3 regions of the Alteromonas sp. KUL17 genome follow, and region 1 is predicted to be linked to each of the others. Evidence: predicted binding sites of a transcription regulator. Region 1 holds the regulator's gene; each other region holds the start of a gene.
What was found. Region 1 encodes sigma-54, which starts transcription at its own class of promoters, with help from an activator protein. Its sites were predicted from a motif close to GTTGGCACGNNNNTNGNNT; they were not measured.
Positions count from the first base shown of each region.

Region 1 (5,889 bases):
TCCTGCATTTTTCATGCACCCTGGTGAAGCCAACCATGGCGACTTGGGCATGCTAAGCAAAGGCGATGTCTTACTCGCCATCTCTAATTCTGGCGAGACTAACGAGCTAGTTAACTTATTGCCCGTAGTTAAGCGCTTAGGCATACAGGTGGTCGCCATGACCAACAGTGCTTCCAGTTCATTGGGGCAACACGCAGATGTCGTACTTGATATCAGCGTTGAAAAAGAAGCGTGTTCGCTAGGTCTTGCTCCTACGTCAAGCACAACCGCCACACTGGTTATGGGTGATGCGCTTGCGGTAGCACTGCTCGACCAAAAAGGTTTCACCTCAGATGACTTTGCGCTTTCGCACCCAGGCGGTAGTTTAGGCAGAAAACTTCTGCTTAAAGTTAGCGATATCATGCTAAGCGGCAGTGATATCCCACTTGTCCATGCCAGTGCTTCTGTCGCTGACGCACTGCTGGAAATATCTAAAAAGGGATTGGGTATGACAGGCGTGATAGCGGCAGACGGTACGCTGACAGGCGTCTTTACGGATGGCGACCTACGACGAATTCTCGATGCCCGCGTAGACGTACACAGTGCGACAGTAGAAGAAGTAATGACTAAAGGCGGCAAGACTACCACCGCAGGTCAGCTGGCTGTAGAAGCCCTGAATTTGATGGAAACCCATAAAATTAGTGCGTTAATGGTTACTGACGATAAGCGCAAACCTGTTGGGGCTTTTAACATGCATATGCTACTAAAAGCAGGAGTGCTTTAAATGACAACCACCTTGTACACGGAAATAAATGACTCGCTTTTCGCAAAACTAGCCAAGATAAAGTTGCTGGTATGCGACGTTGATGGTGTGTTCTCAGATGGTCGAATTTACTTAGGTAACGACGGTGAAGAACTTAAAGCATTCCATACCCGTGATGGATATGGTGTAAAAGCGCTAGTGAGCAATGGGGTGAATGTTGCGGTTATTACTGGACGTCGCTCTGCCATTGTTGAAAATAGAATGAAGGCACTGAATGTTGCACATATAATTCAAGGCGAAGAGAATAAAGCAGACGCGCTTAGCGACCTGATGAAACGCCTTGAGTTAAACACTGACGAAGTGGCTGCGGTAGGTGATGACATGCCAGATACGGGTATGTACAAGCACGTTGCGGTTAAAATTGCGGTTGCCGATGCCCATCCTTACGTAGCAAAACAAGCAAACTGGATTACGACCCTTCCCGGTGGGTTTGGCGCGGTCCGAGAAATATCGGATACCATTTTGCAGGCCAAAGGGGTAACAAATGAGATTTTTGGAGCTAGTGTATGAGCCTGTTTGGCTTTAATCGCTTAGGATTAAGTATATCGGCGCTATTTATTCTGGCGATGCTGATGTACATCCCTACGTGGATGGAAGAGCAGCCTGAAACGCAGGGGAATCGTGAAAACGATGCGCTAAAGCCCGCCTACAAAGCAAAAAATCTAACCACTACGCTGTACAATCAAGACGGTGAGTTAAATCACAAAGTATTTGCAGAGTCGATGGAGCATTACGACCAGCTTGGCTTTGTATTGTTTCAGCAACCTAAATACACCCTTTATACAGAAAACGCGTCATCACCATGGGTGGTAACCGCTGATGAAGGTACACTATACAATAACGAGCTAATCCAGCTGGAAAACCAAGTTAATATTGAGAACCAAACTGGCGATGACTTTGTCAGAAGTATATCGACCGAGTACATTCAAATTAATTTAGAAACCAAGCAAATGACATCTGACCAACCCGTTGAAATACTGGGCACCCAATATGTCATTTTAAGTAATGGGTTTAACGCGAATTTACGCACACAAGAATACGAGCTTTTAGATCATGTACAAACCACTTATTCCCCTAGCAACTAGTTTATTGCTTGCCATCGCTAGCGGTGCGGTACACGCCAGTGAAGATGATTTTTCGCAGCCCATAAAAATAGGCTCGAACACCCAGTTTATCGACGGTAAAAATAAAACCGCGTTGTACAAAGACGACGTACTCATAACTCAAGGCTCTTTGGTTATTGAAGCCGACGAAGTGGAAGTAATTGCCACTGACGGTGGTGGTCGTGAAATATTTATTGCTAGAGGAAAGCCGGCAAGCTACTCCCAGCAATTGGAAGACGGCACGCCAGTTTCGGCAAAAGCTAATGAAATACGCTATGAAGTGGTAAACCGAACGATTTCTCTTGCCGGAAACGCAGAGTTGAAACAAGACACCAGTAAAGTACAGGGTGACAACATCACGTTCGATATGATTACCGAGCAATTGCTAGCGACTGGCGGCGCAGGTAAGGATGGTGAGGGTCGAGTGACCACAGTATTCACACCTGAGACCATTCGCAAAACTTCGTCTAAGAAAGACAAAAAAGACAACGAGGGCAATAAATAGCAATGGCAACTTTGAGCGCTAAAAATCTTGCTAAGGCTTACAAGTCAAGACAGGTTGTTCGAGATGTAAGTCTGTCTGTCTCAACGGGTCAAATTGTTGGTCTTCTTGGCCCAAATGGCGCTGGTAAGACCACTACATTCTACATGATTGTTGGTTTAGTGAATCTGGATAAAGGCAAGATTGAAATCGACGACAATGAGCTAACTCATCAGCCCATGCACGAGCGTGCACGCCGCGGAATAGGCTACCTACCGCAGGAAGCCTCTATTTTCAGAAAGCTCACAGTGCATGAAAATATCATGGCCATTTTGCAAACCCGTAAAGATTTAAATTCACAACAGCAAGAAGAAGAAGCAGATGCGCTACTTGATGAATTTAATATTAACCATATACGTAATAGTACGGGGATGAGTTTGTCAGGGGGCGAACGCCGTCGCGTTGAGATTGCCCGCGCTCTGGCAGCAAAACCGCAATTTATTTTGTTAGACGAACCATTTGCTGGTGTTGATCCGATATCAGTTAATGATATAAAGAAGATAATACAACATCTTCGCGATAGGGGGATTGGAATCCTTATCACGGACCATAACGTACGAGAGACATTGGATGTTTGTGAAAAGGCGTACATTGTGAGTCATGGCGAGCTTATTGCGCAAGGAACGGCGGAACAGGTTTTAAGTAATCAAAAAGTAAGGGATGTATACCTAGGCGAACAATTCAGGCTATAGTTAATGTAACCGAATTGTCATTTTTCAGTTTCGCTCTGGTATATTCAATTTAGAGCATTTAAATAAGACGTAGATGAAACCATCTTTACAGCTAAAATTTAGCCAACAACTTACCATGACACCACAGCTTCAGCAGGCCATTAAACTGCTGCAGCTTTCTACACTTGATCTTCAACAAGAGATCCAAGAAGCGCTCGATTCTAATCCGCTATTAGAAGTTGAAGAAGGTAACGACGAGCCGCAACTAGAAAAGAACAATATCGACAACGATGACAGCGGCTCTGAGGCCACTGCTTCTGCATCTAGTGACACGTTAGAAGCCGGCGATGCACTTGAGAAAAACGATCTTCCCGATGAGCTGCCAATCGACAGCACATGGGACGAATACTACTCTGCTTCATCTTCGCCAGCTCCAGGTCCATCCAATGACGACGAGCAAATCTTCCAAGGTGAGACTACTGAAGATATTCAAGAGCACCTTCTTTGGCAAATGCGCCTTACCCATTTCTCGGATACCGATCGCGCAATCGCTACAGCAATCATCGACTCTATTGACGAGTCAGGTTATTTAACCGTTACCCTTGACGATATTTTAGAAGCGGTTAACGATGATGATATGGAAGAGCCGATTGAAATGGACGAAATAGAATGTGTGCTAAAGCGCATTCAGATGTTCGACCCTATTGGTTCTGGCTCACGCTCTCCACAAGAATGTTTGATGGTGCAATTGCGCCAATTTTCAGAAGACACACCTTGGCTTGCTGAAGCAAAGCAACTGATTGAAGAGTACTCTGACTTACTGAGCAGCAAAGACTATCGTACGCTTATGCGTAAAAGCCGATTGAAAGAAGATCAGCTACGCGAGGCAATGCGTTTACTGCAAACCTTGAATCCTCGCCCAGGTAGTGCTTTAGTTACTAAAGAGCCTGAGTACGTTATTCCTGATGTCTCAGTAACCAAGAAAAATGGCCGTTGGGTGGTTGAGCTGAACCCCGACAGTCTGCCTAAGTTAAGCGTAAATCAACAATACGCTGCAATGAGTCGCCGTGCCAAGAATAGTAGCGATTCACAATTCATCCGCTCACACATGCAAGAGGCTAAGTGGTTCATAAAGAGCCTTGAATCTCGTAACGAAACCTTAATGAAGGTTGCAAACTGCATTGTGCAGCAGCAAATGGGCTTTTTTGAGCACGGCCCGGAAATGATGAAACCAATGGTGCTAAATGATGTCGCAGAAATGGTAGATATGCACGAATCCACTATTTCGCGAGTGACAACGCAAAAGTACATGCATACGCCACGTGGAATCTTCGAATTGAAGTATTTTTTCTCAAGCCACGTTGCAACAGAGTCTGGTGGTGAATGTTCATCTACAGCGATTCGTGCATTGATCAAGAAATTAGTGGCCGCTGAAAAGCCTAGCAAGCCGCTAAGTGATAGCAAGATTGCTTCATTGTTGGCCGAACAGGGCATTAAAGTTGCCCGGCGAACAATAGCAAAGTACCGGGAATCGTTGTCGATCCCGCCGTCGAACCAACGCAAAAGCCTTATTTAATCGGGCTTAATAATATAAGGAAGACGAAATATGCAAATCAACCTTACTGGTCATCATGTCGAAATCACCGACTCTTTGCGTAATTATGTCGATACGAAGTTCAGCAAACTTGAACGTCACTTTGATCACATTTCTAATGTGCATGTCATCCTGAACGTTGAAAAATTAAATCAAAAAGCCGAAGCGACCGTTCATTTAAGTGGCGCTGAAGTATTCGCATCCTCAGAAAATACCGACATGTATGCGGCGATTGACAGCATGGTTGATAAACTCGACCGGCAGGTAATCAAGCATAAGGAAAAACTGAAAAAACATTAGTAGTTAATTAAGCATGGATATACAAGCCATCGTAAGTCTGGACCGCACCGAGTGTGCGGTTCAGTGTAATAGTAAAAAGCGAATTCTTGAGATCATCGCTGATATCGCTGCCAAGCAAAACGAGAACATTGATCAGGCAACGGTACTCAACAGTTTGATGGCTCGAGAGCGTATGGGTAGTACAGGCATTGGCAATGGTATCGCCCTGCCCCACGGACGCCTGCCGGGCCTCGAGAAAGTGATTGCCATTGTTGTAACCAGCACGCCAGCAATTGACTTCGACGCCCTTGACGAGAAACCCGTAGACATCTTTTTTGCGCTACTCGTTCCTGAGGAACAGACCGAAGGACACCTTCAAACGCTGGCCACCGTGGCTGGTAAACTAAGCGACAAAGAAACGATTAAAGCAATACGTCGCGCAACGACAAGCGACGATATTCTATCTGCATTAAGTTAAACATTAAGCGCCTATTAACCGTTTAGTAGGCGCCTAATTCAACAACGCGTATGTGATAAAACCAGAGTATTAGGGAGAAAGTAGGTGAAGCTGATAATAATCAGTGGTCGTTCGGGGTCTGGTAAGTCTGTCGCACTTCGCGCATTGGAAGATTTAGGTTATTACTGTGTTGATAATATCCCGGTAAACTTACTTCCCACCTTAACCCATACAGTTGTTGACGAGTACGATCAGGTTGCGGTAAGTATCGATGTGAGAAACTTACCTAAAAATCCTGACGATTTGGTAGAAATTTTAGACTACTTGCCTTCTTCGTGGTCGATGACCATTGTTTACATTGACGCGAGCGATGATGTACTGGTTAAGCGTTTTAGCGAAACACGTCGTCTTCACCCTCTCGCCAAGCTTAATAAATCGCTTT
Region 1 is NZ_BJKJ01000001.1:276,236-282,124, forward strand. Features, by position in the region: gene KUL49_RS01125 (KpsF/GutQ family sugar-phosphate isomerase) at 1-763, shown strand, start outside; gene kdsC (3-deoxy-manno-octulosonate-8-phosphatase KdsC) at 764-1,312, shown strand; gene lptC (LPS export ABC transporter periplasmic protein LptC) at 1,309-1,887, shown strand; gene lptA (lipopolysaccharide transport periplasmic protein LptA) at 1,856-2,410, shown strand; gene lptB (LPS export ABC transporter ATP-binding protein) at 2,413-3,138, shown strand; gene KUL49_RS01150 (RNA polymerase factor sigma-54) at 3,212-4,693, shown strand; gene hpf (ribosome hibernation promoting factor) at 4,724-5,011, shown strand; gene ptsN (PTS IIA-like nitrogen regulatory protein PtsN) at 5,025-5,468, shown strand; gene rapZ (RNase adapter RapZ) at 5,553-5,889, shown strand, end outside.

Region 2 (5,889 bases), on a different contig from region 1:
GCAAAACGTTATTAGCTTTGCATTGATTACACGTACTCCTACCACAATGCCGGCGCTTGGCTTCTATTTATTCAGGCCGCGTATGCTCACGATTAAACAAACAACTAATAACTAGGTATACGGTTACATACCTTAAATAGCTCACCGTTCATATATCATACAAGTCCATGTTGAAATTAGGTACTACCAAGTTTGTGTTCGCATAATGTGCGCACACATCACTCGGCTTGTACTTGAAGTGCTTTGCGCTTCATATATAGGAAAGCAATTATGCGAACGCTACAAAAAACGTTTTCTTTGCAAACTGTACTATTACTTTCCACAGCTTTGCTATCTACCCTGAGTGCGAATTCAGCATTCGCTACCTACTATAAAAAGCAAAGTTATTCTCACTGTGGGTCATCGAGCCAAAGCAACGAACAAAGCAATGTATGTAACTCTCCGTTGGGAGAATACACCTACGATCTAGTCGATGACAAAGTGACACAAACCAATCAGACGAATAATTCCTTTGTTCAAATAGACGGATTAAATATTAGTATGTCCGCCTTTTCTGACACACAAGGAGTTACCGGCGAAACAGTCGTTGGCGCCAAGTTAGAAAAAATCTCAGATAAATGGGCTTACGGCATAACAAACAATGATGAAGCGTACTATCGCGGCGGTGCCGATCACGCTATTGATAACCTCAATTACTTCTCTAGCGGCAGCGATAACTCGAAAAACTACCGCTTCACAAATGTAGAAAGAGATTATGATTTTATATTGCTCTCATTTGATTATGCGGTAACACTAACTGGCGCCAGTTTTTCTTGGCTTTATGACAGTAGAGATAGTCAAGTGTCTGTGGCTGCGCTTAGTAACACCTCTAAACTAACGTCTGGCGTTAACACATGGAGTCATATCGTTGAAGATGCACTAACGTCAGCTTCATTCGACATTGAGAGTTGTGAATATTTAGATCACCGTGCAGATTTCACGTTTACTGAGTCAGCACAATATTGGCTTGTAGGGGCATACAATACAGTATTTGGAAATATTGGTGGAGAATTTAACAATGACGCTTTCAAACTCGCCAACATTGGGTTTTCAATTACAGAAACTGCGGGTACACCAGATCCAACCGAAGTCTCTGAGCCTGGCACTATTGGGCTACTTATGGCATGTTCACTTTTCGTAATGTGGCGCCGTAAAAAAACCATTTGAAGAAATTAGACTTTAGATCACTGACAGGTGGTACAACCTGTCAGTTTTTTTTACTCACTTCCTTTCCCTCGCACCTTAATACAACAAAAAACCCATAAAAACAAACACTTGAAAAATTGGCACAATTCCAGCTTGGAGAAAAAATAATTTGCCTCTTTGTTGAATTTAAGCTGTAAGGCCAATAACTATGAACAAGCTGTTAAAATTTTCATTTTCGTCGTTGCTTTTAATCTGTACGTCAGCGTCTTACGCTGGTGATTCAATGCTCGAATACTACAACTACGATATGATTGCTCAGAAAGTTAGCAAAGGATTTGAGCCTACAACTAACTCAATTAAAATCGATAATTCTGATATCTACGTTTCTTATACGACTTGGGCGGACACAGAATATTCTGACACCGACGGTGATGACCGTGTAGTGAGACAAAACGGCCTTAGTTATTCGAAGACATACGGCTTGTCAATGCGCAATAGAGACCATGGTGGCAACCTTACTGATTGGCATACTATTGATAACAACCAAGGTGACTGGAAATACGATTTCGACATGGTGCTTTTCTCATTTAGTGAAGAAGTAGCACTTACTAATACGAAGTTCAACTATCTTACTGGTGCCGGGAACGAACAACAGTTAACCGTTGTTGGATTCAATGATATCGACATATTTAAAAACGCATCGAACACTGTAACTACATGGGAAAATATTGCTTCATCAAGTGCCATCACTTCGGTCACACATAAGAATATTTCTAGAACACCGCAAGGGCTTGGGAAGTATGAAGTAACCTATCCTACTTTGACCGAAGCAAAATATTGGCTTATCGGCGCATACAATACTTATTTTGATCCAAACGGTAGTATGGATGACTTCACTGGTTCAGGCTTTAAACTAGCCTCGCTAGGTATTTCTAGACAAGGCGAAAACACGACAACCGACGTCAATGAGCCTGGTGCTATGGCACTAATGCTAATGGGTATCGGACTGATGCTTTATCGCCGCAAGCGTCTCGTTTAATGGTTTAAAAACACGTAGAAAACACGTATCTTTAGAAGGTGGCTTAAGCCACCTTTTTTTATGCTATTTTTAAGCCAGCAGTTAGGCTAATTTTCGAAGGTATATATGGATTTTTGTAATAATAAAAAGGGTGTTGTACGTCGTGCACTTATTTCTGCAGTTGCCACTTCTTTTCTCTCATTTAGCAGCCACGCTACAACATCTGAAGACTATGAAAAAGCGCTAACTGCGTTTAATCAAAATGCCTACGATGAAGCCTATATCCATCTTAAAAACAGCTTGCAAAAAGACCCAGAAAACCTAGCAGCAAAAATACTGATGGGTGAAATTTTGCTTATTAATGGCTACTTAACTGCCGCTGAAATGGAGTTCGTAGAAGCGCTTGAAATGGGTGCCGATATCAACCTTTTGGCAGAGCCGCTTGGCAACACATGGTTGTTCTTAAACAAATACAAAGAGATTGTAGACTTTTCTGATTCAAACAAACTGTCGGGCGATGCAGAACGTGAGTGGCTTTTAATTCGCGCAACGGCGTGTATTAGACTGGAGGATGAGTCATGCGCCTTACGTGACTACAACACTATCGTTTCACGTACACCTAACTTCGTACCAGCAATAAACGGGTTGGCGTCCATTGCTCTTCAAAATGAAGATTTATCCAAAGCGACCTCGCTTATCAATAAAGCTATGTCGTTAGAACCAGAAAATGCAATAACATGGCGATTGAAGGGGCAACTCGCATACCGACAGGGTGATACAGACGCTGCAACCGCACATTTACAGAAAGCGCTGACTTTTAATCGAGAAGATCCCATTGCATTAAGGAATCTTGTTGATTTGTATTTAGAAGCGAAAGACTACGACACGGCAAAACTGTTCGTAGATGAGATAATCCAAGATACACCCAATGATCCGCTGGCCATTTTACTTAATAGCTGGTTACAAAGCAGAGACAACCAGCAAGCTATCGATAACGAAAAACTAAAAGAACTTAACGACTTCATGGCTCAACTGGATCCTGAGCTTATTACCTCACAGCCCATGTTGCTTTACATAAGTGGTTTAACTAACTTCTTTAATAACAACATGGAGACAGCCGCGAAAGATTTTAACGCTTATCTGCAACAAGAGCCTGATGACTTACAGGCGGTATTGATGTTGAGCCAAGTTTACATGGCGACTCAACAAGATAAACAGGCCCTTGCCCTGCTTGAACGTCATCAGGATGCGTTAATGGAAGACCCAGACTCAGCACTGCTTTTAGGTGACTTATTTATTCGCCAAAACAAAGCCTTTAAAGCCGAGCGACTTTTGCAAAATCTTGAATATAAATACCCGAATGAAAACAAGCTCCAGCTATTTAAGATTAAATTAATGGCTGCCAGAGGTAAGCAAGATGAAGCGCTATCGATTCTTGAAAATAACTTATCTACCTACAAGGATAATGCCGGCTTTCTTTTCACTTATTCATTGATGAATTTACAAGCTCAGCAGTTTAAGAATGCATTAAAAGGCGCTGACTTACTAAGCGCATTGTTTCCAAACGAAGCAGAAGTTTTCAATCTTAAAGCCGGTATCTTGATTAGACAGGGTCGATTAGAAGAAGCCAAGATCAACATAGAAAAAGCGCTAGCGCAAAACCCGACGCTTTTCCCTGCGAAATTCAATTTAGCAGCAACGGAAAGCCGTTTAGGAAATGTCGATAAATCTAACCTGCTAGTAGAAGAGTTACTTGCTCTGTCTCCCCAACATAATGAAACGCTGATGCTGAAAGCGTTCAATTTAAGCAAAGCAGGAAATCTAGAAGAAGCTAAGCAAATTTATCTCGATATATTGACGCTCACGCCTTCAAATACTGGAGCGAGAGAGCGCGTTTCATCTTTGTATCAACAACAAGGCGACACAAAAAATGCGCTCTATCACTTAGACCTCTTAATCAAAGACGATTTCGACAACGCCGATTATCTCCTTCGAAAAGCAGCGCTTCAGTTAGAAGCAGGTCAACGTGCCGATGCAGAAAAAACGCTAAGTATTGTGAGGAATTTTATCAATGACGATGCCGGCAAGCTTATCGCATATGCTGATCAAGCTCGAAGTGTTGATAATGATGAAAACGCCTTAGACGCCATGGCCCGAGCGTATGAAATAGCGAATACAAGTACGTTTGTCACGTTGCGTTATGTGAGCCTACTGCTCGACATGCAAAACAACGACAAAGCACAATCATTGCTAACAACCATTCCCGCAAACCAACAACAAAATCCGGTTTATTATTTTTTGAAAGGCCGACTGGCAGCAAATAAGGGAAACAGTGAACAAGCTATCAAAGAGTTTGAAAAAGCGTTAGACGTAGACGCTACTTTTGCACAGGCTTTTGTTGCCATTTACAACTACGCACTGAACGATCAGTTTGTCGATGTATTCTTGAATACGGCAAGAAAACTGGTGGGCGAGAATGAAAACAATCTGCTGGCAAAAAACCTGTTGGCGCAATACTTATTCTTCATTCAAGAGTTCGAAGAGTCGATAGCGCTTTACAAGGAACTTGTTGAGCAACCAAACTTACTCAACCCTGCTGAGGCTTACAATCGCCTAGCGATCATGCATATCGAGGAATCGCTAGTCACTGCAAAAAACTATGCACGTCAGGCCTACGAGCTTCAACCAAACTCAGCAAAAATATTGGATACCTACGGTCACATCAAAGCGCTACAAGGAGACTATGAAGGCAGCCTTAAAATGCTGAGGGATGCGTTCGCCAGAGACGCCAACGACCCAAATATTCGCTATCATCTGGGCTACACGCTAGCCAAGCTCAATAGAATTGAAGAGGCGAAAAAAGAGTTAGAATATGCAGTAAAAGTGGAACGCCCTTTCTTTAAGCGTCCTCAAGCAAGAACGCTATTAGAGAGCCTATAAGGCTCTCTTCGCATGCAGCTATAGGCAGCACGAACAATTGCGTTTGTGCTTTTCCATTTTGCCAATACCAGGGTTAAACGTATTGGTTGGATCTAAGTCTTTGTAAAATTTCTGCAAGTTACTTTCGGCTTCATACAAATGACCTACATTGTGTTCAGCCGGATACTTAGCGCCACGACTGTCTAATAGTGCCAACATATCTGCTTTTACTTTTTTGGCGTCGCTGCCTTTTTTAAGTATGTAATCTTGATGGAAGACATGGCAGAAGAAATGTCCATAATAAAGTGACTTTTCAACGTGTTTGGCGATGTGCTCAGGCAGGTTCTCTACCCATAAATCATCGTTGCGGCGCAATGCGATGTCCAATGCTAAGATGTCTCCTACTTGCTTATGGTGTAACGTTTGATAGCGAACCGCGGCGCCAGCTGCAGCAAAACGTAATAAAAACGCCTTAGACGCTTCTTCTTCATTACAAGTAATGAAGTCACCATCTAGCTTCTCTTCGTTAAACAGCTTGGCCAAAAGCGTTTTAACCTCTTCGATGCCACCATCGCTCATTTTAAGGATTAGATGATGCTCGTACTTGTCGCGGTAAGTTCTTATACTCGAGGGTATTTGGTCAGAAAAGAACTTACTACCGAACTGCATCAATCTATCGCTTAGGTAAGGAGGAAGCAGAGGTAACTTGTTGAGCACGGCATCCACCCGCCCTTTGAGTGCAAACATTTTAGGTAGCGAGTCAGTTC
Region 2 is NZ_BJKJ01000016.1:96,200-102,088, reverse strand. Features, by position in the region: gene xdp1 (exosortase-dependent surface protein XDP1) at 271-1,206, shown strand; gene xdp1 (exosortase-dependent surface protein XDP1) at 1,394-2,224, shown strand; gene prsT (XrtA/PEP-CTERM system TPR-repeat protein PrsT) at 2,330-5,143, shown strand; gene dld (D-lactate dehydrogenase) at 5,162-5,889, opposite strand, start outside.
Region 2: the regulator sigma-54 is predicted to act here: its motif matches at 1,322-1,340, upstream of xdp1 (exosortase-dependent surface protein XDP1).

Region 3 (5,889 bases), on a different contig from region 1:
CTTGCGGTAACGTCAGAATATAAGTTGTTAGCAAGCTGCGAACGAAAAAGCGAGCCGTCCTCTACTACCGTTTCACGCGGGTAATCTGGCACTACCGGTGCAAACGACGGGTCGTTTGCCTGAACGGGAGGCTCGTTTGTACTTGCGCAACCGCTAAGTATCAGAAGTGCAGCAGATAAACCTAAAATACGCATGATGCTACCTACTAAAGTTGCTGAATAACCTGACCAAGCATTTGGTCGACCGATGAGATAACCTTTGAGTTCATCTCATACAAGCGCTGGCTTTCGATAAGGTTTACTAACTCTTCGGTCACGTTTACGTTAGAGGTTTCCAACGTGCCTTGTGAGATATAACCCAATCCTTGCAGACCAGGGATCCCCTGAATAGGCGCACCGCTTGACGCTGTCTCTACATAAAGGTTTTGTCCGGTTGGTTGTAATCCGGTTGGGTTAACAAAGTCAGAAATATTAAGCTGACCGAGTACCTGCGGTTCAGCTTGGCCCCGTATGCTCACGCTAATTTCACCATCTTGAGAAATTGTGATTTGTTGCGCATCTTCGGGAATAGCCACTTCAGGCTGAAGCAAAAAGCCCGCGCCAGATGTAACAATTTGGCCTTGGTCGTTCAGTGAAAACTGACCATTTCTCGAATATGCAATGGTGCCGTCTGGCTGCAATATTTCAAAGTAACCACGGCCTTGAATTGACATATCAAGCGCGTTTTCAGTGGTTAACAGGTTACCTTGCGTATGTGCTTTTTGAGTAGCAACGACCTTCGAGCCTGAACCAAGCATAAGCCCAGAAGGAAGCTCTGTGTCAGCAGATGAACGACCGCCTGGCTGATTGATATTCTGATAAAGCAAATCTTCAAACACCGCGCGGTCTTTTTTAAAGCCCACTGTTGACGCATTGGCTAGGTTGTTAGATACCACTGCCACATCAGTCTGTGCGGCGTCTAGTCCGGTTTTACTTATCCATAGTGCTGGATGCATGTTAACCTCCGACGTTGCTCATGGGGCAACGATGATAAAAATTCGTTTACAGAATGCGTAATAACGCATTGCCACTTTGATCTAGTTTCTCTGCTTGCTTCATCATTTTGACTTGAAGCTCGTAGTGACGCTGCAGACTTATCATGTCTACCATTTCGTCAACCGCATTGACGTTGGAACCTTCAAGCATGCCCGACATTACTTTCACGTTGGCATTGGCTGGCGCTATTGAGCCATCTTCCATTCTAAATAAGCCGTCGTTCCCACGTTCCATGTCTGCATAGTTTGGGCTAACTAATTTAAGTCGCCCCACTTCTTCAATAACATTGGCAGGGGCACCTAACTGTCTCATTGACAACGTGCCATCGGCCGCAATATTGAGATTATCTAAAGGAACAGGAAGGAATATTGGCCCATTGTCACCAAGCACGACGCGATCGTGGATATCTGTCAAAATTCCGTCATCGCCCAACTTGAAATTTCCATCACGCGAGTAAGCTTCTTGACCATTTTGATCTTGTACAGCGAACCAACCATCACCTTGAATGGCTACGTCTAAATCGCGGTCTGTTTTAATCATCGGGCCCGACTCGTAATTATTCGACGGGCTTTCTGTCATGGAAAACACGCGAGTCGGCAAACCTTCGCCGTAGGCCGGCATTGACCTTGCCTGCTCTAACTGCGCTCTGAATCCCGTTGTCTGTGCATTAGCCAAGTTATTAGCCCTAATCCCTGTTCCTAGTAGGTCTTGGGAGGCGCCACTTGCTGAAATATAGAGAAGTTTGTCCATGACTGACTTTTGACTCTGATTAAACCTTAAACATGATTTAGCAAAGGCAATGCCAACCTGTGGATATTTAGTGCAATTGAAAAGTACCGGGGGTATTGAATTGATAACTAAAGAAAAATAAAAAGGCCGCAACCTTGCGACCTTTCTAAATAGGGTCAAATAAAAGCGGTGTCAAGCGCCTGAAATTTGCCGCTTAGCCTTCTTTAAAATTGACTATTTATAAGCTATCGGATATTAAGGATAGTCTGGTTCAGCGAGTTGTTAACCTCCAGCGCACGAGAGTTTGCCTGGAAGTTACGCTGAGCGATAATCATGTCAATGAGCTCAGTGGTCAGGTTTACGTTAGCTTGCTCTAGCGCCGAAGAGTTAATTTCACCGAAAGTACCGGTTGTTGCTTCACCCGCTAGTGCCTCGCCTGAAAGAATACTTTCCTTCCACTGAGTACTGCTCTCTTGAGTTAGGCCTTGTTCATTAGAAAAGCGAACCAAAGCGACACGAACAATAGGTTCAGACGTACCATTAGAGAACGTTGCGCGAACCAGGCCATCAGGACCGATATCGATACCCGTCAGTCGACCTACAGGCAAACCATTCTGTTCTAGTGATGTAACTTCGAATGCAGAAGCAAACTGCGAAGGTTCGTTTGGTGTGGCTAAAGTTGGATTTAAGTTAAAGTCCACTTTAATTTGTTGCGCAGGATTAGATCCGTTACTTAAAATGCCTGCGCCTAGTTGAACAGTTTGGATTTTATTGTCGACCGAGGCGCTACCATCAGGAGTTTCCATTGCGACGAAATCGCCGCCCGCAGAAAAGACAAGCTTCGAAGCCGTTACTGCATTTGAGCCAGTTCCGACACTGTGTACCACGTTTGGATCACCTGGTGCTAATGGCAAACCGGGATCTGCTGAATCTACTTGGTTGACTAGCGTATCGTCTACCGCTGTGGCTACATACCATTCGTTAGCTGCAGCGTTATCTTTGATGAAGTAATAAGTCATTACATGACTGTCACCAAGCGAATCATAAACGGTAACCGAGGTGGCCGCATTGTAAGTAAGCGGATCGGTAGGATCAAAGTTAGCAGGGTTTATCGCTGCATCTCCAGCCGGCAGATTCATTCGGATATCTACTTCGCTTGTTGCTTGCGGAGAACCTGAAGAGTCAGGAATACGTACGGGTTCAGTGGTACTAAGTGCCACCGATGCGCTTGTGCCATCGTTATTCACCGGGAAGCCTAATAAGTTGTCACCATTACTGTTAACAACAAAATTATCGGCGTCCAATTTGAACTGACCCGCTCGAGTGAACGAGAAGTCACGTGAAGTGATCTCAGGTACTGTTGCAAAGAAACCATTACCCGTTATGGCTAAGTCCAGTGCCGTGTTCGTAAACTGAAGACTACCTTGAGAAAATTGCTGTGCAACTTCCTGAGTTAGTACACCGTCACCCACTTTCGTTTTACCACCTGCTAACAGTGACGCCGCATAAACATCGCCAAATTCAGCGCGAGATTCTTTAAAGCCAACTGTATTTACGTTTGCGATGTTGTTGGCGGTTACATCCAAATCTTTTTGTGCGGCTGATACGCCACTCAGTGCAATATTAAAAGACATTATTGATTCTCCTACTAACTGCCGATTTGAATGACGTCATCAAGATTGATACTGACATCACCATCCAAATTCAAAATTACGCCTTGACCACTACCAGCCAAGCTTACACTTCCAACATGGCGATTAACGGCGGTATTCAGCTGAACACCTTCTCCATTCAACTCGCCAGTGGCACTGATAACATATTCACCCGGTGCCATCTGGTTGCCATGCTTATCTTTGCCATCCCATTCAAACTCAATGTTGCCAGCGCTTTGAGTGCCTGCATCAATGGTTTTTATGACTTCACCAAACTGGTTCTCAATAGTGATCGTCATATTCTGAACTGTTTTTTCATTCACGATGACACCCGAAATGCCATCGCCTTCATTGGCCATATAACCCACGTTACCTTGAACCAGCACGTTTTGCCCGATAAGACTAGAAGCTTGTAACGCTTGATTCGATGTCATTGAAGCTGCAAACGACTCAAACTTTTCGTTAAGCTGGGAAATACCGTCGGCCATCGTAAATGATGTCATCTGCGCTACCATTTGATCGTTATCAACGGGTGCAGTGGGATCCTGATTGGCTAACTGCTCAGTTAACATTGAGAAGAAATCTTCCTGGGTTAACTGCTGCTCGGTGCCGTCAGCTATTTTGACGGTTTCCTCTTGCCAATACAGATCAGTATTTAAGCCAGTATTGTTTATGGTATTCACTGAGTAATCCTCACATTATTCAAGCGGCAAGTTACTGCCCTTGACCTAGCTGCAGTACGCGACGGAAAATACGCTTTGTGGTGTCCGCAACCTGCACGTTAGTTTCATACGCTTTGGACGCTGACATCATATTCGCCATCTCTTCCACAATGTTCACGTTAGGTTTATAGATGTAGCCGTTTTCATCTGCCATCGGGTTGTTAGGTGAATACTCCACTTGCAAAGGAGCATCACTTTCTACAATACCCTTTACTTGAACACCTGCACCTTTCGACTGGTCGCGCATTGCATCTTGCAACGCCGTAGCGAAAACTGGATGGCGAGCTCGGTATGTTTCGTCATAGCTGCTGCTAACCGAGTTAGCGTTGGCAATGTTACTTGCCGTAGTATTAAGACGTACATTCTCCGCCTCCATACCTGTACTCGAAATTTGCATTACATTAAATAAACTCATGACTACTGACCTCCTGAGCTAAGCGCTTTTTTCATGCCTTTAATTTTTCCGTTCAAAAATTCTAGGCTGGCTTGGTAGCGCAATCCATTGTCTAAAAACCGATTTCTTTCCGCTTGAACTTCAACCGTATTACCGTCGCCAGTGTCTGGTTGTGTTGGGATGCGGTATTGCATGTCAAAGTTTGCCGCTACTGACGTCGAATTGCCGCTTAAGTGGCGATCATTTGTCCGCACCATTCCTGAAGAAGCGTGATTGGCTGTACCACCAGATGCTTCTCGCATAGCCGACTGCATTGCTTTATTAAAATCAATGTCCCGCGCTTTATAACCAGGCGTGTTTGCGTTCGCTAGATTTCCAGAAATCACTTCCATACGCTCTGTGCGTATAGTGAGTGCTGACTCATGAAAGCCAACCAGCTTATCTAGGTTAATAGCCATAACATGACCTCTGACATACTAAAAATTTGTTCGTGGTGACAATGTAAGCGGACAATTAAATATCGAATCTTGCCGTTTTACTGTCGTTTGTAGAAATAGTTAGCAAGGCAAATGCCATAATGAGATTTTGACGGAGGGTGTAAGTCAAAAGTGTCGACCTGATCGTAAAAAAAGTATTAGTTATCAGGCCGATAAGTTAGATCATTTTTTTTGGTAGTAAAGGCCAGGGTGGCACTTAACCATACTGTAGGTATCACTTGCAGCGCTGATTGATTCAGAGGCGCCAAGGAAAAGCACACCCTGAGGCTGCAGCTGTCCGGCAATTTGTTGCAGGATGCGTTGTTTTACTTCGGCCGAGAAATAAATTAAAACATTACGGCAAAAAACGATATCAAAGCGGCCAAGTGCTGCATAGCTCGAAAGTAAATTTAGACTTCTAAAGCTTACCATCCGACGAACGTCGGGTTTTACCTGCATAAGCCCGCTATCATTTTGCTGGAAAAAGGCCTGTCTCCTTTGCGGGGACAATCCCCTTGCAAGAGACAGTTCGTCATAAATACCTAACTCACACTTTTGCAGCATTTCTGAAGATAAATCTGTAGCAACAATCTCAACACCCGCTCTTAATGCACCTGGCCTTTGGCGCTGATATTCAAGTACAGACATCGCAATAGAATAAGGCTCTTGTCCAGACGAACAAGCGGCACTCCATATGCGAAGCTTCTGATTTTTTGCCGATAGTGTTGGTAGTAACTCTTTTACAAGTAAATCGAAGGGATAGTTGTCTCGAAACCACAACGTTTCGTTTGTGGTCATTGCGTCAATAACGTTCTGCAGTAAGGTTCTGTCGAACCCTTTCACAACCACGTCAATCAGTTCGTCAGCAGACTCATACTTATG
Region 3 is NZ_BJKJ01000010.1:16,030-21,918, reverse strand. Features, by position in the region: gene flgH (flagellar basal body L-ring protein FlgH) at 1-194, opposite strand, end outside; gene flgG (flagellar basal-body rod protein FlgG) at 206-994, opposite strand; gene KUL49_RS10615 (flagellar basal body rod protein FlgF) at 1,041-1,784, opposite strand; gene flgE (flagellar hook protein FlgE) at 2,009-3,397, opposite strand; gene flgD (flagellar hook assembly protein FlgD) at 3,412-4,098, opposite strand; gene flgC (flagellar basal body rod protein FlgC) at 4,130-4,552, opposite strand; gene flgB (flagellar basal body rod protein FlgB) at 4,555-4,989, opposite strand; gene KUL49_RS10590 (protein-glutamate O-methyltransferase CheR) at 5,191-5,889, opposite strand, start outside.
Region 3: the regulator sigma-54 is predicted to act here: its motif matches at 1,823-1,841, upstream of KUL49_RS10615 (flagellar basal body rod protein FlgF).